Regions from separate parts of the Rhizobium sp. KDH_Rht_773_N genome, predicted to be linked through region 1. Evidence: predicted binding sites of a transcription regulator. Region 1 holds the regulator's gene; each other region holds the start of a gene.
What was found. Region 1 encodes LexA, which represses DNA repair genes until DNA is damaged. Its sites were predicted from a motif close to TGTTCNNNNTGTGTTCNG; they were not measured.

Region 2: a site for LexA is predicted at 4,424-4,441, ahead of ACU8HS_RS07785 (2'-5' RNA ligase family protein). Genes of this name have one in related genera too.
Region 3: a site for LexA is predicted at 2,471-2,488, ahead of ACU8HS_RS08900 (fibrinogen-binding protein). Genes of this name have one in related genera too.
Region 4: a site for LexA is predicted at 4,707-4,724, ahead of ACU8HS_RS09495 (ImuA family protein). Genes of this name have one in related genera too.

The regions. Positions count from the first base shown of each region.
Region 1 covers NZ_CM129525.1:31,099-38,275, forward strand. Annotated here, with positions in the region: gene eno (phosphopyruvate hydratase) at 87-1,361, opposite strand; gene kdsA (3-deoxy-8-phosphooctulonate synthase) at 1,503-2,348, opposite strand; gene ACU8HS_RS00180 (VOC family protein) at 2,345-3,232, opposite strand; gene lexA (transcriptional repressor LexA) at 3,430-4,155, shown strand; gene ACU8HS_RS00190 (ComEC/Rec2 family competence protein) at 4,136-6,562, opposite strand; gene gltA (citrate synthase) at 6,853-7,177, shown strand, end outside.
Region 2 covers NZ_CM129525.1:1,522,053-1,529,229, forward strand. Annotated here, with positions in the region: gene ACU8HS_RS07760 (TetR/AcrR family transcriptional regulator) at 1-409, shown strand, start outside; gene ACU8HS_RS07765 (PaaI family thioesterase) at 512-961, shown strand; gene ACU8HS_RS07770 (5'-methylthioadenosine/S-adenosylhomocysteine nucleosidase) at 958-1,596, shown strand; gene guaA (glutamine-hydrolyzing GMP synthase) at 1,689-3,251, shown strand; gene ACU8HS_RS07780 (AAA family ATPase) at 3,629-4,348, shown strand; gene ACU8HS_RS07785 (2'-5' RNA ligase family protein) at 4,600-5,121, shown strand; gene ACU8HS_RS07790 (succinylglutamate desuccinylase/aspartoacylase family protein) at 5,191-6,252, shown strand; gene ACU8HS_RS07795 (TIGR03364 family FAD-dependent oxidoreductase) at 6,357-7,177, shown strand, end outside.
Region 3 covers NZ_CM129525.1:1,745,716-1,752,892, reverse strand. Annotated here, with positions in the region: gene ACU8HS_RS08905 (hypothetical protein) at 1-1,101, opposite strand, end outside; gene ACU8HS_RS08900 (fibrinogen-binding protein) at 1,239-2,240, opposite strand; gene ACU8HS_RS08895 (response regulator transcription factor) at 3,099-3,881, shown strand; gene ACU8HS_RS08890 (hypothetical protein) at 3,886-4,206, opposite strand; gene ACU8HS_RS08885 (UDP-glucuronic acid decarboxylase family protein) at 4,581-5,603, shown strand; gene galE (UDP-glucose 4-epimerase GalE) at 5,605-6,588, shown strand; gene ACU8HS_RS08875 (glycosyltransferase family 2 protein) at 6,585-7,177, shown strand, end outside.
Region 4 covers NZ_CM129525.1:1,879,992-1,887,168, reverse strand. Annotated here, with positions in the region: gene ACU8HS_RS09505 (error-prone DNA polymerase) at 1-2,286, opposite strand, end outside; gene ACU8HS_RS09500 (Y-family DNA polymerase) at 2,283-3,701, opposite strand; gene ACU8HS_RS09495 (ImuA family protein) at 3,742-4,686, opposite strand; gene ACU8HS_RS09490 (metallopeptidase family protein) at 4,848-5,285, shown strand; gene ACU8HS_RS09485 (DUF1737 domain-containing protein) at 5,288-5,494, opposite strand; gene ACU8HS_RS09480 (HpcH/HpaI aldolase/citrate lyase family protein) at 5,494-6,399, opposite strand; gene ACU8HS_RS09475 (hypothetical protein) at 6,513-6,749, shown strand; gene ACU8HS_RS09470 (VOC family protein) at 6,860-7,177, shown strand, end outside.

The sequences.
Region 1 (7,177 bases):
CGTTGACTCTGCATCCCTCGTAAACGGACCCAACAAAAAACCCGCGCCGGAGCGCGGGTTCCAAATGCCTGATTTATAAGATCGTATTAGCCGCGAATGATGGAGCGGCCGGCATACTGAGCCTGCGGGCCGAGGCCTTCTTCGATGCGGATCAGCTGGTTGTACTTGGCAAGGCGATCCGAGCGCGACAGCGAGCCGGTCTTGATCTGGCCGCAGTTGGTGGCAACCGCGAGATCGGCGATGGTGGAATCTTCGGTTTCGCCGGAGCGGTGCGACATGACGGCGGTGTAGGCAGCCTTGTGCGCGGTGTTGACGGCGTCGAGCGTTTCCGTCAGCGAGCCGATCTGATTGACCTTGACGAGGATCGAGTTGGCAACACCCATGCGGATGCCGTCGCGCAGGCGGGCCGAGTTGGTGACGAACAGGTCGTCGCCGACGAGCTGGCACTTCTTGCCGGCGAGGTCCGTCAGCGTCTTCCAGCCTTCCCAATCGTCTTCAGCCATGCCGTCTTCGATGGAGATGATCGGATACTTGGCGACGAGTTCGGCAAGGTATTCGGCCATTGCGCCCGATTCCAGCGTGCGGCCTTCGCCTTCCAGCACATATTTGCCGTCCTTGAAGAATTCCGTCGAGGCGCAGTCGAGGCCGAGATAGATGTCCTCGCCCGGCTTGTAGCCGGCTTTCTCGACCGACTTCATGATGAAGTCGAGAGCTTCCGGAGCGCTTTTCAGGCCGGGCGCGAAACCGCCTTCATCGCCGACATTGGTGTTGTGGCCCTGGGCAGCCAGTTCCTTCTTCAGCGTATGGAAGACTTCCGAACCCATGCGGACGGCTTCGCGGATCGAATCCGCGCCCACCGGCAGGATCATGAATTCCTGAAAATCGATCGGGTTGTCGGCATGGGCGCCGCCGTTGATGATGTTCATCATCGGAACCGGCAGCACGCTTGCGGAAGCGCCGCCGACGTAGCGATAGAGCGGCAGGCCGGCAGCCTGGGCGGCAGCCTTGGCAACGGCGAGCGAAACGCCGAGGATGGCGTTGGCGCCGAGGCGCGACTTGTTCGGCGTGCCGTCGAGTTCGATCATGATCTGGTCGATCTGGATCTGGTTTTCGGCATCGATGCCGCCGATCGCGTCGAAGATTTCCGTATTGGCGGCTTCGACAGCCTTTTCGACACCCTTGCCGAGATAGCGCTTGCCGCCATCGCGCACTTCGACGGCTTCATGCGCGCCGGTCGAAGCACCCGAGGGAACAGCCGCGCGGCCCATGCTGCCGTCTTCGAGATAGACATCGACTTCGACGGTGGGATTGCCACGGCTATCGAGAATCTCGCGGGCGATGATATCGGTAATTGCAGTCATGGTTTTTTCCTGCTCGGTGGGTGGATAAATCGTTTGAAACCGTCTTAATCGAAGGTGCGCAAATTACAATGGCACTTTGCGACACCTTCGTCCTGCATGTCTGACCGTCGCTATAACACGATCATGTCAGGCTTTTGACTGTCAGCCCTTGGCGACCGCGTCCAAAGCGAGCAGCTTTTCCAGAAGCCGCGGCATATCCTTGAGATAGACCATGTTCGGGCCGTCGCAGGGCGCGTTGTCGGGATCCTGATGGGTCTCGATAAAGACGCCGGCAACGCCGACGGCAACGGCTGCGCGCGCCAGCGTCTCGACGAACTGCCGCTCGCCACCCGAGGTTTCCCCCTGCCCGCCGGGCTGCTGGACCGAATGTGTGGCATCGAAGATGACAGGCGCACCGGTTGCCGCCATGATCGGCAGCGAGCGCATGTCGGAAACCAGGGTGTTGTAGCCGAAGGAGGCGCCGCGCTCGCACAGAAGAACGTTTGGATTGCCGCTCTGGTTCAGCTTGCCGAGCACGTTCTTCATGTCCCAGGGGGCCAGGAACTGGCCTTTCTTGACGTTGATGACGCGGCCGGTCCTTGCCGCGGCCACCAGAAGATCCGTCTGGCGGGACAGGAAAGCCGGTATCTGCAGGACATCGACGACCTTGGCCACCTCGGCGCATTGTTCTTCCGTATGGATGTCCGTCAGAACCGGAATGCCGAGTTCCTTTTTCAGGTCGGCGAAGACCTCCAACCCCTTCTCAAGGCCCACACCGCGCTTGCTCGACAGCGAGGAACGGTTCGCCTTGTCGAAGGACGTCTTGTAGACGAGCCCGATGCCGAGCTTGGCGCAGAGTTCCTTCAAGGTACCGGCAACCATGAACGCGTGGTCGCGGCTTTCCAGTTCGCAAGCGCCGGCAATCAGCGACAGGCGACCGGTATTGGAAAAAGTAACCTTGCCGGCGCCCTCGCCGACCGTCACCACGGAGTTCGTATTGGTGCTCATGATCTTTCCTCGAAGGCGAAGAGCGTGCCCTGCCCGGGCGCCGGCTTCACCAGAATTCGGTTGGCCTTGCGTGTGTATGTGACCCCGTTAGCAGCCAAATGCGCTTCTGTCACGGCCAGATCGCCGACCGCAAAGAGGATTGCCCGTCCACGCAGGCCGCGATCGGTATCGGGCGTCACCAGATCGTAATAGGCCTCCAGTCCTTCAGGCGTCATCAGGCTGATCTTCGCATTGGCGGTGGCAATCTGCAGCCCGAAGCCCGTGTCGTCAGCTGACACGACCCTCGCGACCGATCGGACGAAAACACCGAAGGCGTTCGGCTCCGGCGCAGCCAGGGCAATTTCGGCAATACCCGTGACACCATTGGCATGCGTTTCCAATACGGCGCGATCGGCGGGCAACGGGTTCACGCGCTCGACGGCAAAGAGGAGGAAATCCGGCGCCCGGAGATCGGCGGCGAAGGCGAGCCGGAAGCCGGCAACACTTTCTGCGCCATCTGGCATTCTCACCGGACGCTCGAACTGCAGCAGCGAACCGGCGCTGATGCCGGCCTCGACGAATCGGGCATGTTCTCGCCTTGCATCGCCGGTGGCGAAGGCAATCGCGGAAAGGCCCTCGTCGCCGCAACGGAAGCGGAATGCCTGGTCACGGGCGGCAAAGACGTTGCCGCGACGCGCCGCCTGCTCGCTCTCCGCAACGCTCGCGACGCCCAAAGGCTCAAGATAGGTTTTGTCGGCAAAGAACACGCAGGCATTTTCCGTGCCGAAGGGATGGCGGGCATCAGGCGCGACCGTGAAACCCAGCTTGCCCAGCCTTTCGCGGGCAAGGTCGATATCCGTCACCGGCAAGACGAGATGATCGATCGGAAGCCTGTCTTTGCGCATCGGGTTCCCTCCAGCAATGACAAGGAGATGTGCTTCAGCAGGCCTTGCGAGGCAAGGGCGCGAAGGCGCAAGGGCCGCGAAAAATAAAATTCTCGACAGAATGAACAGAAGTTTTACGAAAATTTAGCCACTTGCGGAACACATATGGAACATATAGTGTCCGTTCTGGATTTGTTTCAAGACTGGGGTTACACGCCATGCTCACGCGCAAACAACAGGAACTCCTTCTTTTCATTCACGAAAGGATGAAGGAGTCAGGCGTTCCGCCGTCTTTCGACGAGATGAAGGACGCCCTGGATCTGGCCTCGAAATCCGGTATTCACCGGCTGATCACGGCACTCGAGGAACGCGGCTTCATTCGCCGGCTTCCGAACCGGGCGCGAGCGCTCGAAGTCATCAAACTGCCGGAAGCCTACAGCCCGAGCCTGCAACCCCGCCGCGGCTTTTCGCCGAGCGTCATCGAGGGCAGTCTCGGCAAGCCGCAGCCTGTGGCGCCTCCCGCCTCGGCCAAGCCGGCACCTGCCGCCGACAACGGCAATTCGGTCTCCGTTCCCGTCATGGGGCGCATCGCCGCCGGCGTGCCGATCTCGGCGATCCAGAACAATACGCATGACATCACGGTTCCGACCGATATGCTCGGCTCCGGCGAACATTATGCGCTGGAAGTTCGCGGCGATTCGATGATCGAAGCCGGCATTTTCGATGGCGACACGGTCATCATCCGCAATGGCAGCACGGCCAATCCCGGCGATATCGTCGTTGCACTCGTCGATGACGAGGAAGCGACGCTCAAGCGCTTCCGCCGCAAGGGCGCATCGATTGCGCTCGAGGCTGCAAACCCGGCTTACGAGACCCGCATTTTCCCGCCGGATCGCGTCAAGGTTCAGGGCAAGCTCGTCGGCCTCATTCGCCGCTATCACTGACCGGTGACAGGCCGGCGTCCGCGAATGTATTGCTTCGCCAGTCATAGGCGCGGTGACGCATCCAGGGGCGCTGCAACGTGTCGAATGCGGTGGTGGCCTCGACTCCGTCGGCTGTGAACCGAAGTTCGACGGAACCTGTCCTGCGCAACGTTTCGCCGGTAAAGAGCAGCGCGCCGGAACGGCAGCGGTCGAAGCGCAGCCGGACGGGGGTCACGACAATATCGGCCGTATCGCAGGCCGGCCCGAGATGGGCGGCATTGTCGACGACGGTCAGCCTCTTTCCGTTGGCGAGCGCGACGCTGCACCAGGCGCCCTTCAGGCAGGAGAAACGCGAGGGAGGGCCGGTGTCGGCTGCCTGTCGCATCGCCTCTCTGGCTTCATTCTGCTGATCCGGCGAAAGCTGCAACCGTTTGCCGTCAGGCGCGGCGGGCGCCTTGGCGGCTTGGAGCATTACCGGCTTGCGGTGCTCTTCGAGGGCAAGCGCCCGCTGCCATTGTTCGAAGATGAAGGCGGGCGGCTTCTCACGGTTTGAAGCCATCGCCTCTCCATCGACTATGGCAACGAGTCCGCCATCCTCTGAGATGGCGATATCGGGCGCCGCACCGGACGGGAGAACGGCCACAGCAAGCGTGGAGACCGCGACAATTGCTGTTCCCATGTGCCGCAGCCCCGTTCTGAGCAGCGTCAGCAGCAGAAAGCCGGAGACGGCTGTCGGGAAATACCAGCCGGGCAAGCGGCCGATATCTATATTGCCGCCCCACCCCGCGATCGCCTTGGCGATCGTGATCACCAGATCGAGCCCGAAGCCTGCCACCTGCCACAGCCAGCCGTCCAGGCCGAAGGGCATCAGCAGCATTGCCAGCATGCCCGCCGGCATGACGATGAAGGAAATGACCGGCATGGCCGCAAGATTTGCCGGCAGGCCATAGGCCGTCAGGCGGTGGAAATGCTCGATCGAAAACAGTGCCGTCGAGAAGCCGCCGATCAGCGACGTCAGGAAAACGCCGCCGAAGAAGCTGCCAACCATGGAGATCGGCTTCATGATCGGCAGCCTGGCAAGAGCGTTCTCACGCATCGGCCGCCGCTTCCAGAGATCGTAGCCGGCGACAAGTGCGAGCGTGGCGGCAAAGGACATCTGGAAGCTTGGTCCCAGCACTTCCGATGGCGAGACAGCGAGGATCACGAGAGCGGACAGCGCCACGTTTCTAAGGCTGATCGATGGCCGGTCGAAGAAGACGGCGACCAGCATGATCGCCATCATGATGAAGGCGCGTTCGGCGGAGACGGCAAAACCCGAGATCAGATAGTAGGCGGTTACCGCAGCGAGCGCGCCGGCGGCCGCGATCTTCTTGGTCGGCCACGCCTGGGCAATGCCGGGAAACAGGCTGAGGACGACACGCAGGCCGACGAAGAAGATGCCGGCGGAGAGCGCCATATTGAGGCCGGAGATTGCGATAATGTGGGCAAGGCCGGATTGCCGCAACGCTTCCGTCGTTTCATCCGAGATCGCGCGTCTCTCGTCGGTGACAAGGGAGGCGGCAAAGGCCCCGGTGTCGCCGGGCAGGGTGGAGCGGATCCGATCGCCGATGCCGCTTCTCAGGCGATAGAGCCACTCCAGGACGGCCTCATCGAGCGAGCCTGCCTGCTCCGACTGTTCCGCCACCTTTTTCGGCGCCCCATAGAAGAAGCCGTTGGCGCCAATGCGGTCGAAATAGGCGCTGAAGGCAAAATCGTTGAGATGGGGGAGCGCCGGCCCCGCCGGAGGCGTCAGCCGCGCCCTGCCCTCGATGATGTCGCCGAGTTCGAAGGGCCGGGCCGCGCCACGCGCCAGCACGGAGACGCGTTCGGGCGGACGCCTGATCTCGGGTGCGCTTGTGCCGTTGACCTTGAGAATATAACGCCAGCGTCCCTCGCCATCGCCTTCCCGGCGCTCGATGCGGCCGGTCACGGTCGTCGTGACGGCTGAATCGAGGATCAGGGTCCTTGCCCGCCAGGTTTCGACCTGTGCCGAAAACATGCCGCCGGCAAAGAGAAGCAGGCCAAGCAATGTCGCCCGCAATTTCGTCCGGCCATGGCCGCAGACCGTGACGGCGACAAGGAGGACAAGCAGGCAGAGACCGAGCAAGACGGTCGGAAAGTCCGAGCCTGTCAGAAACCAGGTGGCGGCACCCGCCCCCAGGAAGACCGGCGAGAAGAGGATGAGGCGGCCGTGACCGGCCTCCTCGGCCGCCATATGCACGGACAAGGAGACGTACCGTTTCGCAACGGCCGCCAGTCGCCATGGAAAGGGTGTCGCGGCTTGCGTCCGGACCGGTTGCGTCACAATGGCGCGCGGGGCAACGCCAATAAAATCCATCTTTTCATCGATGGATTTCGCCTGCCGCTGTCTTGTCTCCAACCCCGTCATAATCGCCTGGACCCGCCCCCGCAGACCGGCAGAATGCAACCTGAGATCAAAAGGAGCAAACAATAATCGATTGAAATACGAGGAAAAATCAGGGAAGCGAAAAATCCAGTCAAATCATGGTGTTCTGATATGCATCCAGCTCATCGCTGCAGTGCCTAAAAGATGATGCCGCGATGCACAAAATGGCATCACGGTAACTTGGCATTAGCTTCCCGATCATATAGCTATCGCTGAGGACGCTTAACTCTTATGGCGCTTTTGCGGCGCCACCGCCACTCCGGAGGATCAGCATGACGGATCAAAGCGCTACAATCAAAATCGGTGACAAATCTGTCGATCTGCCCGTGCGAAAAGGCACGGTCGGACCTGACGTCATCGATATCGGTGCACTCTATAAAAACACGACCTCCTTCACTTACGATCCCGGGTTTACCTCAACCGCATCCTGTGAATCGAAGATCACCTATATCGACGGTGATGAAGGCGTTCTCCTGCATCGCGGCTATCCGATCGAGCAGCTGGCCGAGCACGGCGACTTCCTTGAAGTCTGCTACCTGCTGCTCTACGGCGAATTGCCGACTGCCGCTCAGAAGAAGGACTTCGACTACCGCGTTA
Region 2 (7,177 bases), 1.5 Mb from region 1:
GTTCGAAGGCAACATGGCCGATACGCGAGAGTGGGCGGGCGGGCGAGACCCGTCATTCCAGGACTATGTCGAGGGACTGATCTCGCCCGACATGCGCGACAAGGTGGAGACGGGTTGCCCGATGACCGCATCGGCCAGCGAGGTCGGCCGGCAGGGCTGCGCCGTCAGCGAGAGCTTCGCGAAGGCCTTCGAGGAGATGGCTGCGATGCTCGAAGGATCGCTTTCGGATACCGTCCCAGCGCCTCAGAGGCGGCGGCTCGCGATTGCCGCCGTCGTTGGGCAGATCGGCGCGCTCGCCGTCTCGCGCGCCGTGATCAAATCGGACCCGTCGCTGGCCGACGAAGTGCTGCAGGCCGTTCGCGAAACGATCGGGGCGGCTCACAGGGCAGAATCGGTCCATCGCGAGTAGATTGCGCCCTGATGGCGGTGAAGACAAAATCATCGTGAGCCGGATTGCAACCTTGTCGAATCCGGCCGGCCATGCCACTTTCGCGGTCGCGAGAGGGCTGCGATGAACGATACCGACAGAGGCGATTTCCGGGAGCGGATCCGCCAGAACTTTGCACGACAGGCGGCCATGCACACCATCGGCGCGGAGTTGACGCGCGTCGAGCACGGCATGGTGGAAATCGAGCTTCCCTTCGACGTCAAACTGACACAGCAGCACGGCATTTTGCACGCGGGCATCATTTCCGCAGCGCTCGATTCGGCCTGCGGTTTTGCCGCCTACAGCGTTATCGACGCCGAAGCCTCGATCCTGACGATCGAGTTCAAGGTCAACCTCATGTCGCCGGGGCGCGGCGAGCGCTTCCTCTTCAGGGGCGAGATCACCAAGCCCGGCTCCAACATCATCGTCGCCGACGGGCGAGCTTATGCGATCAGCGACGGGCCGGCCAAGCTCATCGCGTCCATGACCGGAACGATGATGGTCATTCGCGGAAGAGAGGGAATTACGGGATGAAATTCGAACTGAAGTCCGTCGCAGGCAAGTCCATCCTGTTCGTCATGGCCGCAGAGGCGGAATACGGCCCGTTCCTGCGTTCGCGCATCGAGCCGCTGATGACGGGCGTCGGCCCGGTCGAAGCGGCAATCGCGATCACCAAGTCGCTTTCCCGTCTCGACGCTTCCGACGAACTGCCCGATCTCGTCGTCTCGCTCGGTTCGGCCGGTTCGGCACGCCTGCAGCAGACCGAGGTCTATCAGGTCACGTCGGTCTCCTATCGCGACATGGACGCCTCGCCGCTCGGCTTCGAGAAAGGCAAGACGCCCTTCCTCGACCTGCCGGCCGAACTGGAGCTGCCGCTGCGCATTCCCGGCATTCCCGAAGCCACGCTTTCGACCGGCGGCAACGTCGTCTCGGGTGCGGCCTACGCCAATATCGCCGCCGACATGGTGGATATGGAAACCTATGCGGTGCTGCGCGCCTGCCAGGGCTACAAACTGCCGCTGATCGGCCTTCGCGGCATTTCGGACGGCGCAGTCGAGCTGCAGCATATTTCCGGCTGGACCGAATATCTGCATATCGTCGACCGCAAGCTCTCCTACGCCGTCGACAGCCTGTTTACCGCCCTGGAAGACGGTGTTTTCTGGTTCTAGGCGCTGAAAAGAGGGACAATCGGGACAATAAAACCCGGCCGCGGCCGATTTCCCGCATTGCAAGAAGAGGCGCTTTTCATTAAAGGCTCGCCATGACCCAGACAGCACATCCCGACAGCGTTCTCATCGTCGATTTCGGCAGCCAGGTGACCCAGCTCATCGCGCGACGCGTGCGTGAAGCCGGGGTCTATTGCGAGATCGTTCCCTTCCAGTCCGCCGAAGAGGGCTTCAAGCGCCTCCAGCCGAAAGCCGTGATCCTGTCCGGCAGCCCGGCCTCGACGGTCGACGAAGGCTCGCCGCGGGCGCCGCAGATCATCTTCGACAGCGGCCTTCCGGTGTTCGGCATCTGTTATGGCCAGCAGACGATGTGCATGCAGCTTGGCGGCATGGTGGAAAGCGGCCATCACCGCGAATTCGGCCGCGCCTTCCTTGAGGTCGACGAGGACTGCGCTCTCTTCGAAGGCCTGTGGTCCAAGGGATCGCGCCATCAGGTCTGGATGAGCCATGGCGACCGGGTGACGAAACTGCCCGAGGGCTTCGAGGTTATTGCGACCTCCTCCAACGCGCCCTACGCTTTCATCGCCGACGAGAAGCGCAAATATTACGGCGTGCAGTTTCATCCCGAGGTCGTGCATACGCCCGACGGCGCCAAGCTGATTGCAAATTTCATCCACAATATCGCCGGCATCAAGGGCGACTGGACGATGTCGGCCTACCGTCAGAAGGCGGTTGAAGACATTCGCCGCCAGGTCGGCGACAAGCGCGTCATCTGCGCGCTGTCCGGCGGCGTGGATTCGTCGGTCGCAGCCCTGCTCATCCATGAGGCCGTCGGCGACCAGTTGACCTGCATCCTCGTCGACCACGGCCTGATGCGCAAGGACGAGGCGGCCGGTGTCGTCGCCATGTTCCGCGAGCACTACAATCTGCACCTGATCCACGTCGATGCCTCCGATCGCTTCATCGGCGAGCTCGAAGGCGTTTCCGACCCGGAAACCAAGCGCAAGATCATTGGCCGCCTGTTCATCGAAACCTTCGAGGAGGAGGCCAGGAAACTCGGCGGCGCCGATTTCCTCGGCCAGGGCACGCTCTATCCCGACGTGATCGAGTCGGTCTCCTTCACCGGCGGCCCTTCCGTCACCATCAAGTCGCACCATAATGTCGGCGGCCTGCCGGAGCGCATGAAGATGCAGCTCGTCGAGCCGCTGCGCGAACTCTTCAAGGACGAAGTGCGCGTGCTCGGCAAGGAGCTCGGCCTGCCCGACAGCTTCATCGGCCGCCACCCCTTCCCGGGTCCGGGCCTTGCCATCCGCTGCCCCGGCGGCATTACCCGCGAGAAGCTCGAGATCCTGCGCGAAGCCGATGCGATCTATCTCGACGAAATCCGCAAGGCCGGCCTCTACGACGCGATCTGGCAGGCTTTCGCCGTGCTGCTGCCCGTCCAGACCGTCGGCGTCATGGGCGACGGCCGCACCTACGAATTCGTCTGCGCATTGCGCGCGGTCACGTCGGTCGACGGCATGACGGCGGATTTCTATCACTACGACATGGAATTCCTCGGCCGCGCCGCCACCCGCATCATCAACGAAGTCCGCGGCATCAACCGCGTCGTTTATGACGTAACGAGCAAGCCGCCCGGCACGATCGAGTGGGAATGACGGGCAAGTCACCGTCATGACGAACTCCGTGCCGCCGGCGTAACAAGGCTCGTCCGAGGCACGGAAGGCAAGCTGCGGGCGACCTTTGCCGGCCGGCCGGCGTGTTTCATCGGCATGGCGGCCAGGGCCATATCATCGAGAGCGGCTGCCACGGCGGCCCAGCATTCGGGCAGCGCGACGGCGAGCGCGCAGCGGTTGGCGCGTGCCCTCTTCGATCGCCCCAGAAAAAATCAACCTCGGACAGCATGATAAAACAGCGCCACGCAAGGTTGCTGCCTGACCTTTTCGTCTCATCACTGCGAAAGCTGCTGTTCCTTAAAGCCCGAGACGCGCCTCTCCCAGGGATGACCGCCGCAACCTTCAACCCGAGGTAATCGATGCCAACACTTACATTTGCGAATACGAAAGGAGGGGCCGGCAAGACGACGGTCGCCCTCGTTCTTGCCACAGAACTGGCTCGCCGTGGCCATCGCGTTTCCGTTCTCGACGCAGACCCTCAGCAATGGGCCACGCGCTGGCGCCAGCTGACCGGTGAGGCGGCCGAATTCGCTGTCATCTCCAACGTCACCGAGGACACGATCGAACAGCAGATCAAGGACCTCAAGAAGCGCGGCGGCTACATCATCGTCGACCTGCCGGCCGGCATGAGCCCGCTGATGGCCAAGGCCATCGGCTTTTCCGATCACGTGATGGTTCCGGTGCAGGGCTGCGCCATGGATGCCGTCGGCGGCGCACAGGTGCTCGATATCATGAAGCAGCTTGCCGCCCAGCACGATATCCGCATTCCGCACTCGGTTGTGCTTACCCGGATCAGCTCGATCATCACCACGCGCGCATTGCTTGCCGTCAAGGGCCTGCTGGCAATGCAGCAGGTGAATGTGGTCGATACCGCACTGGTCGAACGGGCCGCCTATCGCGACATGTTCGTCTCCGGCGGCAGCCTCTACACGATGGACCCGGGCCGCGTCAGCAATCTCGACAAGGCGCAGGACAATGCCCGCCTGCTGGCAGACGACATTCTCCGCCTCGTGCCGCCGAAGGCAGCGCGCGCCAAGTCGCCCAAGAAGACGGCCGAGCCGGTCAAGGACGCCGCCTGAGGCATTCTGGTTCATCCGACATTCGCAAACGGCTGCTTTTCGGCAGCCGTTTCTCTTTGATTATTTTACGGCAAATGTTCCCGTTTTGTTCTTGACGGGGCGAATGGCCCTGATAAGTTCCTCCTTGTACGACAAGGAGGCGGACGATGTAGTCCGTAGTTCAGATGCCTCATTTTCCGCTCGACCCGAATGGTTCAGATTCCCGAGAGAATTCCGGCCTCGTCGGCAAACGTCACGACAGGCTGTTCTTCATGCTCCGGCCAACCAGGGAGGCGGCATCCGAAGCGCTGGAGATCGCCCAGGCCTATCGCCACGCCCGTTCACTGTCTGCACCGTCGCGACCGCGCGAACTGCTGCACGTCACGCTGAACGGCATCGGCGCTTACCGCAGGCTGCCGCAGGATATCGTGTTCGGCGCCGAACAGGTGGCGGCGACGGTGCGCGCACGTCCGTTCGAACTTGTGCTCGACGAGGTCATGAGCTTCCGCCATCCAGGCGAACCGCAGGCCTTTGTCATCTGCGGCAGGCAGGAAAACGAGGCGCTGCTGGATCTTCGCCGCCAGATACAGGAGGGCCTGTACGAGGCGGGATTGCCCTATAATCTCGGCGGCCATCTGACGCCGCACATGACGCTGCTCTACGATCGCAAGACCGTTCTGCCCGAAAAGCTCGACCGGCCGGTCAGCTGGACCGTCCGGGAATTCCTGCTGATTCACAGCGTCTACGGAAAGGGCGAGCATAACGTGGTCGGCCGTTGGCCGCTGCTTGCCTGAGCTGCGCTTGCGCGACGGGCGAAGATTCGCATAAGACTCCGACCCCAATGCCTCAATGCGGAGAAGACAGTGGACGTTTCAGAGATCATCATCCCAGGCGATACGCCCGGCATCGAATGGCGGTTGCCGGTCATCCGTTTCAAGGGAAGCGATCCTGCGGCGCCCAAGGTCTATATCCAGGCGGCGCTGCACGCCAACGAACTGCCGGGAACGGCACTGGCGCATTTCCTCTGCGGGATGCTGCGGCAGGCCGAAAGCGCGGGGCGCATCGCCGGCGACATCACGCTCGTACCTCAGGCCAACCCGATCGGGACGGCGCAGTCGCATTTCGGCGAGCTGCAAGGCAGGTTCGATCTCGGCTCGCGGACCAACTTCAACCGCGACTTTCCGCTGATCTCCGTCCTGGACCGGCCGGAGCTGGTTGACGAACTTGATAAGTATCCGGCTACCGATCGCCTGAAGCGGGAGCTGATCCATATGGCGCTCGGCGCCGATCTGGTGCTCGACCTGCATTGCGACGATGAATCGCTGCAATATGCCTATATCGACGAAGCCTTCTGGCCGGAAGCGGCGGACCTTGCCGGCGCGCTCGACATGCAGGCGGTACTGCTTTCGGACGGCGAGAGCTCCGCCTTCGAGGAAGCCGTCGGCTTCGCCTGGAAATACGAGGCGCCGGGCGAGCGCAAGGCGAAGCTTCCGGGCAAGCTCTCGGTCACGGTGGAGCTGCGCGGATGGCGCGATGTCTATTCGGGCACGGCCGAGAAAGATGCCCGGGGCCTGCTGCAATTCCTGATCGGGCGTGGCGTCGTCATCGGCGAAGCCACCGCAGCCGCCACCTTTTCCGGGCCGGCCGTGCCGCTCGACAATGTCGAGATCCTGCGCGCGCCTGAGGGCGGCACCGTGCTGTTCCATCGCACTATCGGTGAACGCGTCCAGGAAGGAGAGCTTCTGGCGACAATCGTTACCCGGCCCGGCTTTGTCGAGGGCGACATCGACATCCACGCGCCGCAGGACGGGCTGCTGCTGACGCGCATCTCCGACCGGCTGGTGCGCCGGCGCGGCGACCTGATGAAAATTGCCGCCGACCGGCCGAGCAAGGCAGCGCGAAAGGCCGGCACGCTGGAAGACTGAAGCGGCGTTCTTTTCCACATGCTGATGTAAGGCTGCGCGCAACTGTCACACGGGCTTCAAGAAAATCCGCCAAGCCGTTGCAGACATGTTGCGAAGGAGCTTTCATGCCGCATTACGACATTGCGATCGTCGGCGCGGGGATCGTCGGGCTGGCGCATGCGCTGGCGGCGGCAAAGCGCGGCAAGCGGGTCGTCGTTGTTGACCGCGACGCACAGGCAAACGGCGCGTCGGTACGCAATTTCGGCTTTGTGACGGTGACCGGCCAGCAGGCCGGCGACTGCTGGGAGAAGGCGCGCCAGGCCCGCGATATCTGGGCCGAAATCGTCGACGACGCCGGCATCGACGTCCTGCAGCGCGGGCTGCTGCTGGCCGCAAGGCTCGACGAATCCGAAGCCGTGATCGATGCCTTCCTGCGCACGGAGATGGGCGAAGGCTGCGAAAGGCTGACGCTCGACGAAGCGCGGCGGCTCGTGCCGGCCCTGCGGCCGGAGGCGGGGCGCTTCACGCTCTACAGTCCGCACGAATTGCGGGTCGAATCCCGCACGGCCATTCCCCTGCTCGCCCGCTATCTCGAAGTCAAATACGGCATCGACTTCCGCCGCTCGACAGCCGTGCGCGCCGTGGAGCCGCCGCGCGTGGAAACCTCGACCGGAGTGATCCAGGCGGAGACGGTGATCGTCTGCCCCGGCGATGATTTCAAGAGCCTGTTTGCGGACCGGATCGCCGCCTACAACGTCACCCGCTGCAAGCTGCAGATGATGCGTGTGGTCCCGGCCCAGCGCGTTTCGCTCAGCACCGCCGTCATGTCCGATCTCGGGCTTGGGCGCTATCTCGGTTATGCCGAACTGCCGGAAGCGACGGCGCTGAAGGCGCGGCTCGACCGCGAATTCAAGCCGGAGCGGGAAAACGGCATCCATCTGATCGT
Region 3 (7,177 bases), 1.7 Mb from region 1:
CTGGGGCGCTTCGTACGCATCGCGTTCGAAGCTGGCGATATTGTAGGCAGCGGTTCCGGCGCCCGCGTTCGAATCGGCGGAGGACTGGAACACCGAGGCGATGTCGTCATTGTTGCTGTAGGCGTAGACCTGCGTGATGGCGTCGATCTGGTGATAATCGCCCATGACAGCCGTTACGGAAGAGATCACCGCAGTGTTGACGACGGACGCTATGTTTGCGACGAGGTTTGCGCCGGCAGTGACCTCCAGGCTGCTCGAAGCCGGGTCGTGCTGCTCGACGGATGTCTGGCTTTCGTCCGGGTCTTCGGGCGGTTGGGCAAGACCGCGGTCCGGCAGAAGATCGTCCAGCACCGGAACCTCGGAAACGAGCTTGCCGTTCATGTAGGTTCCGGTGATCTCGTCGCCCGCCAGCACGAAATCGTGCACCTGGTCATTTGGATTGTCCGCCGGCGGCTCACCCGTGCCGAGCGATGTCTGGCCGGAATCCTCCTTATCCTGGATATAGGCTTCCATGTCCGCGGCGATCTGCTTGATCCCCTCGTGGGTGTCGGTTCTGTGCAGATCGGAAAAGGGAGAGAATATCTCGACCTTTGAACTGAATTCGGCCAGTTTTTCCGTGACGAAGCTCGTATCGCGCGGGGCATGATGCCCGTCGGTCATGTCGAGATAGTCGTCGTCGTAGAGAACGTTGACCTGCGTGGTGTAACCGATCACCGATCCGGGACCATCGAAAACCTGCAGTTCTTCTTCGTCCTCGATGTTGATGTCCTGCGGACTGCCGAAACGTGGCAGCGGTACGTCGCGGTGGGCGATTTCGGACAGTTTGTCGAGGCTTTCCTCGAAGGAACTGCCGAACCGGCGCGGGCCGCCATAGACGATGTCGTAACTGACGCTGCGGTAGTTGACGTCGGGATCGTAGTCTTTGAGCGCGAGATCGGAAGCGAATGCCGGGCTTCTGGCGGTCAGGTCGTCGAGCGTCGGATTGTTTTCGGCAGGACCGGCTCCCTCGGTCAATTCTGTGCGCAGCCGCATCTCTTCGGTCATCGTTTCGAATATGCCGATGAAATGGGCGATGATTTCTGAGAATTTCTCGATTTGCATTGCCTTGGCCCTCCCTATCGAAGAAACGACCGGCCATGCGACGTCCTTCTGCGGGAGCCGCGCTGTTCGTCAATTCGTACGCAAGCATTCAAACTGCACCGGCCGAAGCCGGTGCAGCCCTTTCTTGGTCTTGGAGGTTATTGTCCGCTGGTATCTTCGCCGACGTCGGAGGCGTGCGAGTTGCCGCCGATGACGCTGGAGTCCACAGCGTTGCTGAGCATGTTCGCGCCCTGCACGAGCTCCAGATGGAAGCCCGAATTGGCGAGGATTGCAGAAGCATCTGCCGTCGAAGTGCCTGCAACGTCGTCGCCTGCCTTGAGATCCCAGCCCTTGCCGTCCATGTCGACGCCGTCAGCACCATGCGCGGTGCCTGCATTCGCGCTCAGCTGGTTCTGAGCGCCGGCGTTGTCCATCTTGACGTTCCAGGCCTCATCCTGGTCTGCGAGATGGTTTGCCTGCACGATGCTGAAGCCGGTATCGTTGCCTGCACCGTTCAGCGAATCGTTGAGAATGTTGTTGACGTCGAGCGTGAAGGAGAAGTCGTCGCCGATATTGAAGGTAAGATCATGGCCGGCCACGCCGAGGTTCCCGAAGTCCTTGACATCCTCGATAACGGCGAAGTCCGTGTCCGTCTTGTTGAAGCTGTCGCTGGTGTTGTAGCTGTCCGTGGTCGTCTTGGTGTCGGTATCGGTGACGGTCTTGATGTCGGTATCGATATCGGTGTCGGTCTTGGTGGTGGTTTCCGTATCCGTGACCGTCTTGATGTCGACGTCGTCGTCGCTGTACGACTTGGCGTCATAGCTCCAGTCGTAATCCGACTTCGTGGTTGTGGTCGTGTCGTTGTCGTTGATCGTGGTCGTCTTGGTGTTCGTGTCGTCGTCCGACTTGTAGCTCCAGTCGTATTCGTTGTCGCGGTTGTCGCCGTTGTCGGTCTTCACGTCGAGATCGATATGGGCCTTGACGTCGACGTCCGTGCTGTTGTCGGTGTTGTTGCGATTGTCGCCGTTAGCGATACCGCCGACATAGCCCGTGGAATCGTCATCGATATCGGTTGAATTGATGGCGCTGGAAAGGCCGTCGGCCAACGCGCCTACCTTCACGGTGTCGTCATCGGAACCGTGCTTGGGGTCATAAGACATTGCTGTTCCTCCAAAAAATTGGAGCAGCTTTCGAAGTCCCTCTCATCTCAAATGGGATCTTTGCTCGCGCTTGCTCCAATACGTTAACATCGGCAGATGGACGCGGTACCTCTTCATCTGCAGTTCATTGCGATTTGTTGTCCAAATTCTGTATTGGGACTGTGCTTAAGCAGTACAAAGGCGCACAGATCCGATCCCGGACTCGTTTTGAGCGCGAGCAAGGCAGTTCAACTTCTTTTTGAGTTCCCTCGAAAGAAGACCAAGTATCAAAAACACATGCCGATACTTGATTTTCACGTCGCCATTTTGGCAACCGTCATAGATTGGTGCAAAAATCCGGGTCCCGATAGATATCAATTCGGGCTAAGGCATCTGAAAGCCGGTTCAATACTGTAATTAAGCCCATGCCGGCTCGAAGGCCCGGCGGAAGCCGTTTACGAATGCGGCAGTGCCTCGCAAACCGGCAGCTCCGACTGTTTGCGATACCGCGAAGTTAAGCCCGGAAGGTTCTCCGTCTTATTTTGAAATATCGTCTGGCAATACCACTTCGATTTCGTATGTCCCGAACTAATACATGCTGCTTTATACCGAAATCTAGTTGAAATACCGCCCGCCAGGATGTTTCTGGTCGGAAATGCAACCATAAAGTGGCAAAAAATAAATAGAAGTTCCTGACAACTAACCCATTTGGGCCATTTCTTTCCTTTGAAATCCATATTACCATAATTAAGAAATGCCTAAAAGATAAGGCGGCCACATGCCTAGGGGCAATGTTCGTCGGCATGTAGTACCCGTCATCGCGCCAATGGGAGTAGATGCTCCGAGTTTGAGTATAGTGTAGCGCTAGGGGAGGCGTATATGTTCATGGTTGGGTCGGAAGTAGGAGATTCGGATCAGGCAAGAAGACTGAGCCCGAACGGGGAAACAGTCCTGGTAATCGCCAAGGCGGATCTGTTCTCGGAGTGCATGGTTGAGGCACTCGCAAAGAAATTCCCGAATTTCGATGTCGTAAGCGTATCGAGCGCGCAGTCCATATCCGAGAAGGATATTCAGGATATGCGGCTTGTCCTTTTCTATCACGTCGCCGGCGCCGAGTTGCATGATGCGCTGCAGGTCGTTCGCGAAAACCGTCCGGACGCATCGATCGGCCTCGTCGTCGAAGCCATCGACATGATGGAGCCCTATATCAGCCGCCTTGTCGAGGCGCGTGTCGTCGATGGCGTCCTGCCGCTCAACCTGCGCCTGGATGTCTTCATGGCGGCAATCGATTTGCTGATGAAGGGCGGCGAACATTTTCCATCCGCACTTTTAGGTCGTCTGTCCAATCGGGCGACGGCCCAGCTCGAGCCCTCGCTGTACCAGACCAAGTCCGTCGATGCAGCGCGCGCCAATGCCCTGAAGCTTCGCCGCAACAGCATGGCGGCCCTGACCACGCGCGAGGTGCAGATCCTCGACCTTATCTGTAAGGGCACGCAGAACAAGATTATCGCCGACAAGCTTCACCTGTCCGAAAACACGGTGAAGGTCCACGTCCGCAATATCTACAAGAAGATGAATGTGAGAAATCGCACGGAAGCGGCCTCGCGTTTCTTCAACGACACGTCGGACAACGGCGAACTCTCCGGCAGGTGGCCGCACTAGGCCATCAGTCCGTCCGGGACGTGCGGGCAAAGCAGCGCGATTTCTGGCCGAACCCGCTCGGCGAGCAGATATACGGCGCGGAACCGGGATAGATCGCGGCGCTCACTTTCGCCGGCGCGGTCTTTGGTTCGGCGGCATCGGGGAAGTCCTTCGCGGCACGTGGCGCACTTGCCACAACGACGTTCTTCTCCGTGCTGCCTACGATCGCCGGATCGACTACCGCACATGACATCGGTCCGAAAGCCGAGAGAACGACCGTCGCCGCCAAAACCAGAGAGCTGAAACCGCATGGCGCTCTGCCATGCATGCGATCGTCAGCCGTCATCGAAGAACCCCCTATATCATCAGGGCAATTGCGACGCGCCCTCGCACAGCACTGCCCGGCCACTTCCCTAAACTGGCTTCATCGACTGACGCAGGAGCGGTCGGACCGAGGCTTGGCACCATAGTCGTTGAGGGGGATTAATCAAGCGAATTCCAAAGTTTAATACTATAGCTATTTAGAATTGCTCTAGCGTTTTCAAGTTGACCTGACCTGATATCCTCCTATCATTTTGACCATGGGTGCAACTATCCGAAGAATAGCCAGGGTGGTTATTTGATCGATACTACTTCACGTTGAAGTTATCGAGACGGAAGAAGGGGGAGCCTAAAGTATAGAAGGGTCTAAAAGACCACACCACATGGGAAGGATTTGTAATGCGTAGCTTCATTCCCACCGAAGGACATTCAGGATCTGCGTCCGCATCGCCGCGACAGCGGTCAAAGACCGTGCTGGTCAACGGCGGCGCCGGCTTCCTGGGTTCGCATCTTTGCGAGCGACTTCTCGAGCGCGGCCACGAGGTCATCTGTCTCGACAATTTCCACACCGGTCGCCGCGTCAATATCGAGCATCTGCTGGCGAATACCCGTTTCAGGCTTTTGGAACATGACGTGCGCCAGCCCTACGATGTCGAGGCCTCCGTCATCTTCAATTTTGCGTCGCCGGCTTCACCGCCGGATTATCAGCGTGATCCTGTCGGCACCTTGCTGACCAATGTGCTCGGTGCCGTCAACACGCTCGATGCGGCGCGCCGCACCGGCGCAACGGTCGTCCAGTCCTCGACTTCGGAAGTCTATGGGGATCCGCACGAGAATCCGCAGCGAGAAACCTATTTCGGCAACGTCAACCCGATTGGTCCGCGCGGGTGCTACGACGAGGGCAAGCGATCGGCCGAAACCCTGTTCTTCGACTATCACCGCAAATATGGCGTCGATATCAAGGTTGGCCGGATCTTCAACACCTATGGCCCGCGTATGCGCCTTGATGACGGGCGGGTCGTATCCAACTTCATCGTCCAGGCGCTCTCCGACGCGGACATCACCATCTACGGCGACGGCAGGCAGACGCGCTCCTTCTGTTATGTCGATGATCTCGTCGATGGGTTCCTGCGTTTCGCCGAGGCCGGTGAGCACTGTGTCGGTCCGATCAATCTCGGCAATCCGGCGGAGATCACGGTGCGCGATCTGGCCGAAATCGTCCTCGATCTGACCAATTCGCGCTCGCGCATCATTTACCTGCCGGCCGTGGCAGACGATCCGCAGCAGCGCCGGCCGGACATTTCCAAAGCCAGGGAAACGCTGAACTGGTGGCCGACGACGGAGTTGAAGGCCGGGCTCAAGCGCACGATAGCCTATTTCGATGCGCTGCTGACCTGCCGACAAGTGGTGGAGGCACTATGAGATGCCCCGCTACATCCTGGTTACGGGTGGCGCCGGCTTCATCGGCAGCCACATCTGCAAGGCGCTTGCGCGTGCCGGCATGGTTCCGGTCACTTACGACAATCTTTCCACCGGGCATATCGATAGCGTCCGGTGGGGGCCGCTGATCCAGGCCGACATCGCCGACGGCGCGAGGCTGCGGCAGGTGATGGCCGCCTATTCGCCGGATTGTGTCATCCATTGCGGTGCCAATGCCTATGTCGGCGAATCCGTCGAAAAGCCGAGCGTCTATTATCGCAACAACGTCATAGGCAGCCTGTCGCTGCTGGACGCCTGCCTCGACTGCAATATCGACAGGATCGTCTTTTCCAGCAGCTGCGCGACCTACGGCATCCCGGAAATGTTGCCGATCGGCGAGAAAACGCCGCAACAGCCGGTCAGTCCCTATGGCAGGACCAAGCTGATCTTCGAAATGGCGCTGGAGGACTATGCGGCTGCTTATGGCATCCGTTTTGCCGCGCTCCGTTACTTCAACGCCGCAGGCGCCGATCCGGAAGGCCAGCTTGCCGAGCGGCACTATCCCGAAACCCATCTGATCCCGCGTGCGCTTCTTGCCGCAAGCGGCCGGATCGAGAGCCTCGATGTTTTCGGCACCGACTATCCGACGGAAGATGGCACCTGTGTCAGGGATTATATCCATGTCAGCGATCTCGCCGAAGCGCATCTTGCCGCCGTTCGCCACCTCCTGGTTGGCGGCAATTCCCTCAGCCTCAATCTGGGTTCCGGCCGCGGCACGTCGGTCGGCGAGATCCTCCGGGCCGTCAGGCGGAAGACCGGCCATAAAGTGCCGATCCGTTGCCAGCCGCGCCGCGCCGGCGATCCGCCCGTGCTTTTCGCCGATACGAAAAGGGCTTGCCTGGAATTGGACTTCGTGCCGACGCTTTCGGATATCGACACGATCATCCGCACGGCCGGCCCGACCTTCGGACTGGAGGTGATCGCATGAGCGCCGGAGCCGGAATCGGTCGAACATATCGGTCTTCCGCAGCCGGATCCCGGATGTTCGAGCCCGTCTTTGCCGGCTGGAACCGGGCCGCCTACGGCCTTGGCATCGCCGGCTGGCTGGCAGCGCTTGCCTACTTCTGGCTCTGGTGGCTCGAGCCGACGCACGTCGTTTCATGGCCGGCATTCCTGCTCGTCACCCTCGTCCTTGCCTGGATCACTCTGGTGCCGGCCTATTTCATCCTGATTTTTCTGGACGCAAGGCAGGTCGGATCGTCCGCCGGCCTGCCGCAGGGCCGCGTCGCCATGGTGGTCACCAAGGCGCCGTCGGAACCCTTCGCCGTCCTGCGCAAAACGCTTCTTGCCATGCTCGATCAGAAGGGTGTCGAGTTCGATGTCTGGCTTGCCGACGAAGATCCGTCCGAGGAAACGAGGAGGTGGTGCGGGCAGCACGGCATCATGATCTCGACCCGCAAGGGTGTGAGCGAATATCACCGCGCCACCTGGCCGCGCCGCACGCGCTGCAAGGAAGGCAATCTCGCCTGTTTCTACGATCACTTCGGCTACGAACGCTATGACTTCGTCGCTCAGTT
Region 4 (7,177 bases), 1.8 Mb from region 1:
GCCGTATTCACCAAAGCCTTTGATCTGGTTGAAACATTGCTCCGCGAATTCACGAGGATAGTTATTTTCAACCATCCCCTCGACAAACCGCTCTTGAAAATTATCGATTGTGCCGGTTCTCTTGAATGTCGCCATCGACCGGCGGAGACGATCTGCTTCTGCGGGTTCAAAACCTGCCGCAGTAATAGCGATCTGCATAGCCTGTTCCTGAAACAGCGGAACTCCAAGCGTTCTCTCGAGTACCGTTTCCAGTTTTTTGCTCGGATACTCGATCGGAATGCCCTTTTTCTTGTCTTCCCGACGTCTCAGATAGGGGTGAACCATGTTGCCCTGGATCGGCCCGGGCCGGACGATGGCAACTTCGATGACAAGGTCATAGAATCTCTCAGGCTTAAGACGCGGCAGCATGCTCATCTGTGCCCGGCTTTCGATCTGGAAGACGCCAAGCGTATCCGCTCGCCACATCATCTTATAGACCGGCTCGCCTTCCTCTCCGTGTTCCCTGTTGCCGAGGTCGGCAAGTGTCTTCTTCACCTCGTAGTGCAGCTCAAGGAGCGTAAACGCCCTGCGCAAGCAAGTCAGCATGCCGAGCGCCAGCACATCCACCTTGAGGATCTGGACATTGTCGAGATCGTCCTTGTCCCATTCGATCATGTAACGGTTGGGCATTGCCGTCTTCATGATCGGCACCACTTCATCAAGCCGGTCCCGGGTAATAACGAACCCCCCGACATGCTGGGTCAGGTGGCGGGGAAAGCCGAGAAGTGCGGAGGCATATTTGAGTACGTGCTGTGTCACCGGGTCCTTGATATCGAGGCCGGCAGCCTTCGCATCCCGTTCTGAGAGATTATCCTCCGACCAGCCCCAGACGAGGCTGCTGATCGCCGATTGAACATCCTCCGACAGACCGAAGGCCTTGGCGACTTCGCGGCCAGCCGAACGCGTGCGATAGCTGGTGACAGCCGCCGTCAGACCGGCATGCTCATGACCGTATCTTTCATAAATGGACTGAATGACATCTTCCCGCCGTTCATGCTCGAAATCGACATCGATATCCGGCGGTTCGTCCCGGTCCATAGAAATGAATCGGTCGAAGAGAAGCGTGGTCTTTGTGGGGTCGACTTCCGTGATCTCAAGACAATAGCAGATAACCGAATTCGCCGCCGAACCGCGCCCCTGACAGAGAACCTCAAGCTTATAGCGAGCGTGGTGAATGATCCTGTGAACCGTCAGGAAATAGGAAGCGTAATTCTTCTCGCCGACCAGCTTCAGTTCATAGTCGATCTGCTTGGCCACTTCCTCCGGAACGCCATCAGGATAGCGTATGAGCGCACCTGCTCTCGTCAGCCTTTCAAGCGTCTCCTGCGGCGTTTCGCCGGGATCGTTTTCAGGCGGATAATTGTGTTTCAACTCGTTCAGCGAAAAGCCCAGCTTGCCGAAAAACAGCTGCGTGTTCTCGACCGCATCTCTGTAATCCCGGAAGAGCCTGGATATTTCACGTGAATCCTTGAGATACCGCTCTCCGTTCGCAGCCAGACGGAACCCGGCTTTCGGTATTTCCACATGTTCCCGGATGGCGATGACGATATCCGAAAGCGGCCGGCGCTCGGGGTGATGATAGAGGGGTTGATTGGTCGCAATCAGCGGCACCCGGTTGCGGGCGGCAAGCATGGCAAGCACTGCAAAGGCCTGCCGGTCGCGGCCGTCATAGACCGGCGACAGCGCCATGAAGAACGCCTTGCGAAACCGTTTGCGAAATCGCTCCAGATATTCTTCGAAGGCAGGCTGGCGGCCCGGATCATTCACGACGGCCCGATCCGGAACAAGGGCAAGCATCATTTCGTCGCCCCATTCCATAAGCTCCGCTTCGGTCAGGATGCAGGTTCCCTTGACCGCTTCCTCCTTCAGATTGCCGGCGCTGAGCAGGCGGCAGAGATTTGCCCAGCCTTTCCGGTTGCGCGGATAGGCAAGCATCTCAGGCGTTCCATCCGAAAAGACGAGGCGGGCGCCCGGCTGAACCCGGATAGGATCGAGAATGATCTCCGTTTTTCCCTTCTTCTTCGCCTCGGCTAAGATCGCATCCCTGTTCCTGTATCTCTCCTCAAGCTGCTGCGCCTGGGCATGAGCCCGCACCACGCCTGCAACCGAATTCCGGTCCGCGATGCCGAGGCCACCGAGCTTCAGGCAGGCAGCCTGTACGACCATCTCTTCAGGCTTCGAGGCACCTTCGAGGAACGAGAAATTCGTCTTCGCGCCGATCTCGAAAAATGTAGGATCGGGTTTCATGCAAAGACCCCGTGCATGAACCAGCGAGGATCGGGGGTCTCACCGTAGAGGCCCTGACGGTAGATCCAGAAGCGGTGTCCGGCCTCATCCTCGATCCGGAAATAATCCCGTGCCGGGCCGTCAGCGCCGTCGATCCACCATTCCATGGCAATCCGTTCCGGCCCTTCGCTTCTTGCCACCTGATGCTGCAGACGCCGCCAGCGGAAAGTCTGCGGCGCCCCGTCAGGCACTTCGGCAAATGCGACCTCGACCGGCTCCGGCGTCGCAAAGAGCCGCAGCGGACGTTCCCCACGAAACGGCGGCGCACTGCCCTGCTCCGCCCTGCGCCGCGCCGAAAGGCTCTCCATTGCCGGCATCGTGACGACGGCGCGCTCCGGCACATGGCTCTCGCGAAGCTGGAAGCTCTGCAGGCAGTCCGCGCCGAGCCGGGCTGCGACACGGTCGACAAAACCCGAAAGCGAGATTTCCCCCTGCCGGTCGCCTTCGAAATCGCCCTGCGCCTCGCTGAACGGGTCGTGCCGCAGCACATTCAGGCGCAGGATCTCGAAACCATAGCCGGCATCGATATCGTCATAGATCACCTGCAGGCGTTCGGAAAACAGGCCGGCGACAAGCTTCGGTTCGCGCAGCGGCCGCGAAGCGCCGACACAAATGCGGAAAACCCTGCCGTCGACACGAAAGAGCACCAGTTCGAATACCCGCCCCCCGGCACCGCGCGCCTCCAGCGACGGTTTCAGCGACACGGCAACCTGTCCGGCGACGGCAAGGATCTGTTCTTCCGTTCCGATCGGCTCGACCAGACGGCGTTCGCACGAGAGGCTGGCGACAGGAAACCGAGGCGAGATCGGCTCCTCCTCGCGCCCCAGCGCCTGGTCAAGGCGCAGAAGCAGCGTCGGCCCGAAGCGGCGGGTCAGAGGCGCCCGCGGCGCATGGATGACGTCGCCGACATATTTGAGGCCGAGCTTCCTCAATGCGTCGACAGTCTGATCCTCCAGCCGCAAGGCCGCGACGGGCAGCGGCGTCAGCACACGCTCCGCCTCCTCCTCTTCCACGACGCCGCCCCGCCCGAAGCGGGAAACGGCCCAGGAAAGGCCCGGCGATGAGGAAACCGCGGCCCTGGCATCGAGCCCCATATGAAAGAGCCGCGACAGGATATCTCCGAGAAGCGCCGCCTCGCCGCCAAAGAGATGGGCACAGCCGGTAATGTCGAGAAACAGCCCGTCCTTGCCGTCGAGCGCCACCATCGGCGTATAGCGGTCGCACCAGTCGGCAACCCCTTCCAGCAGCCGGCGATCGGCTGCAGGATCCTCCTCCACGACATCGAGCGCCGGATACATGGCCCGCGCCTCGGCCACGCCCTGATCTTTCCTCAAGCCCAGTCTCTCGGCGAATTCGTCCAGCGCCGTCAGCCGCATGGCATTGTTGAGCTTGCCGGAACAGACGATGGGTGCCGCTTCAGGACGCCCTTTCGAACGCCAGGACAGCCCCCATCGCCTGCGGGAGATACGGTCCGTTGCCAGATGCGGAAAGCTGAGTGCCAGAATGCGCTGACTGTTCGCCTGGAGGACGAGCGACGTCTGGTTCGCCGACAGGGAGAAATTCGCGTTCATGAGGATTCCACTCCAGAAGAAAGGAGAGCGGGGCCGGATTGCGGCTCTTCTCCAGCGTGAGACGGAAAATCGGATTGCCGATGCTGCCGGAAAGTCTGGATCCGTTCGGCAGCGGCCGCAGGGCAGACGGCGCCGGCTCGACATGCAGGCGGAAGGCGGCACTGCTTGCCTCCTCCTCCCCCGCCTGGCGGACCAGAAAGAGCGGGCGATGGACGGCGCGCGCCCGAAGGCTGAGCCTGCGGCTTTCCGTCAGGCCGAAATGCAGGGGATTGCCACGCACTTCGAAGACGACGGCCGAGAAGGCCGCGCTTTCGATGGCAGCCTCCGCCAGCCAGAGCGCATCCTCCAGCTTGCGCGGCGCGGCATGGAAGAACCGCTCCGGATTCAGCCCGAAATCCTTAAGGCCCGGAGCATAGGGACGCCCCGCCTCCAGCGTGCCGACCGCATCGCCGATCCACAGCAGCGGCAATTGCCGGCCGGCACCCTCCTCCTGCCTCTGCAGCCGTGCCGCAACCGCCATGGCAAGTCCGCTTGCTGCTCCCGCATCGCGGGAGCCGGCCGCACGGAACTCGATGATCGCATCAAGCGGCAGACCGCCTTCCAGCGCCTCGTCGAACGGCCCTATGCCAAAAGGCAGGCGCGGCAGAATGCGCTCCGGCCGCGCTTCACGCCCTTCCGCTACGGCTTCACGTTCCGCCGCCGCAAGCACCGGCGCGGGCTTTCCTTCCAAACGGGCAATGGTTTCGCGGAGCGCAAAAAGCCGCTCGCGCGCCAGGGCGGTCTGCGCCACGGCGTTCTCTCCATTCGTCTTGTTCCTGTTATGTTCTTATGGATTCCAGAGCTCTAATGAAGAGTCAACCGGCATTTTATAAGAATTTATTCCTGCCTTTGATTCCGCACTCGAAAATCGTCGCTAAAGGTTCTATATGGGCCGCAAAGGAAGGAATATTCATGGCCCATATAGACCGGAGCGATGATTGGCGGGACCGCCATGCGCCGACGATCAGCGCCTTCGAGTCGCTGGCAATGGAGGCCTACAGCCACCTGCCGGACGAGTTTCGCAAGCTGACGACCAATCTGACCATCGAAATCGAAGACTTCCCCGATGACGAGGTTTTCGAGGATATGGCGCTGGAAACGCCCTTCGACCTGCTCGGCCTTTTCGAGGGGCGCGGCATTTCCGAGCGTTTCACCGTGGAAACCGGCGAGATGCCGAACCGCATCCGCCTCTATCGCCGCCCGATCCTCGATTATTGGGCGGAAAACGACGAGACGCTGGGCGACATCATCACCCATGTGCTGATCCACGAGATCGGCCATCATTTCGGCCTCAGCGACGACGACATGGAACGCATCGAGGCGAGCGCCGAAGAGGCGGCGGACCGCTGAACCTACTGCTCGGACAGCTTCATGTCCGGGTCGTAATCCTTGCCCTCGACCTCCTTGACGACGGCCTGGCCGCACTGCATCTGGCCGGTCGCAGCGTTGAAAGCATAGGTGGGAGAGCCGGACAGCGACCAGCCCTTGTTCAGCGCCGCCGTTACCTTGTGGCAGAAGGAGGCGTCGTCAGGACCGGTCAGGAAGCGGTAGAGTTTCATCAGGCGGGCTTTCTTGCAGAAATCAGGTGCGCTTTATGGACCAGAGCTTCGGCCTGGACAAGATGCAGCCGTTCGATCATCCGCCCGTTCGCATTGATGACGTTAAGCCCTTCGGCAGCCGGATCGGCGAAGGCGGCGATAATTGCCTCAGCCTCTGCGATCTCTTCCGCGCTCGGCCCGAAATGCCGGTTGGCGGCTTCGATCTGCGCCGGATGGATCAGCATCTTGCCCGCAAAGCCCATGGCACGGCCCTGCGCGCATTCGCTATCGAAAGCGTCACCATCCCGGAAATCGTTGAAAACGCTGTCGAGCGCATCCAGCCCGTAAGCCTTGACCGCCAGAACGACCTGCATCAGCCAGGGCACGAGATAGGTCCGCCCCGGCTGCGGCAGCACGCCCGTTTCCTTGCGCAGATCGTTAAGGCCGACGACAAGGCAATCAAGCCGCGAGCCCGGCGTGCGCCCGGATTCGGCAATGGCTGCGGCATTCAGCACGCCGCGCGGCGTCTCGATCATCGCCCAGATGCGCAGCTCCTCCGGCGCATAGGCCTCGGCAAGCAGATCGCCGATGACCATCACGTCCTGCGGTTCATCCACTTTCGGCAGAAGAACGGCATCGGGCGACAGCGCCTTCACCAGCTCCAGGTCAGCCGGCCCGAAGCCGGATGACAGAGAATTGATACGGATGATCCTTTCCTTGCCCTCGAGCGCCGGCCCGGCGAAAAAATCCTTCAGATTGTCGCGCGCTTCCGCCTTCTTCTCGGATGCGACGGAATCCTCCAGATCGAAAATAACCGCATCGCAATCAAGGGAATGGGTCTTTTCAAGCGCCCGCGCATTGATGGCGGGAACGCTCAGCACCGAGCGGCGCAGACGCAGGGAACGCAGAGGTGGTGTTCGGCTCATGGAACATTAGTGCCAAGCTTCGCAAAGCCCGGCAAGACAACAAAAAGCCATGCTTGGCTTGCAGAGAAGAAAAAGAAGGACCACATTCCTTTCTGTAGAAAGGTCTCTAACCGATGCAGAACATTCGCTCCATCTTCTTCATGCTCGCCGGCGCCACGGTTTTTGTGGCCATGCTGCTCCTGACGTTCTCGGTCACGCTCGCCGTCGGCGGCATTCTGACCGTGCTCATGGTCGGCCGCGCCCTCTCGATGAAGATGAAGCCCGCTCCTGTCCGCGCCCGCGCTCGCACCGATGGCAAGCGTGAAATGCGCATCTGGAACGACGGTCGCGGCACGATCATCGATCTCTGATCACCCTCGCCAAAAATTCTGACCGGCATTGTCGGCTCACATCCCCATGTTACGTCCTTGAAGCGACCAGGCATTCAGCCGGCACTTTAAAAAACGAATGGAGGATGAGCATGGACGCGATGGAGAGCAACGAGACCAGGATGCCGCCGGTCAAGAATGGCCTGCTTCCCTATCTGACGGTCGATGGCGCGGTTAAGGCCGCGGAATTCTACAAAAAGGCCTTCGGCGCCGAACAGGCCTATCTCGTACCGCCGGACGAGAGCGGCCGCACGATGCATGTCCATCTCTATATCAACGGCAGTTCGCTGATGCTGTCGGACGCCTATCCCGAATACGGCCACCCCTTCAAAGGCCATGAGGGCTTCGCCATCCAGCTGGTCATCGACGATATCGATTTCTGGTGGGAGCGCGCTGTGGCTGCCGGCGCC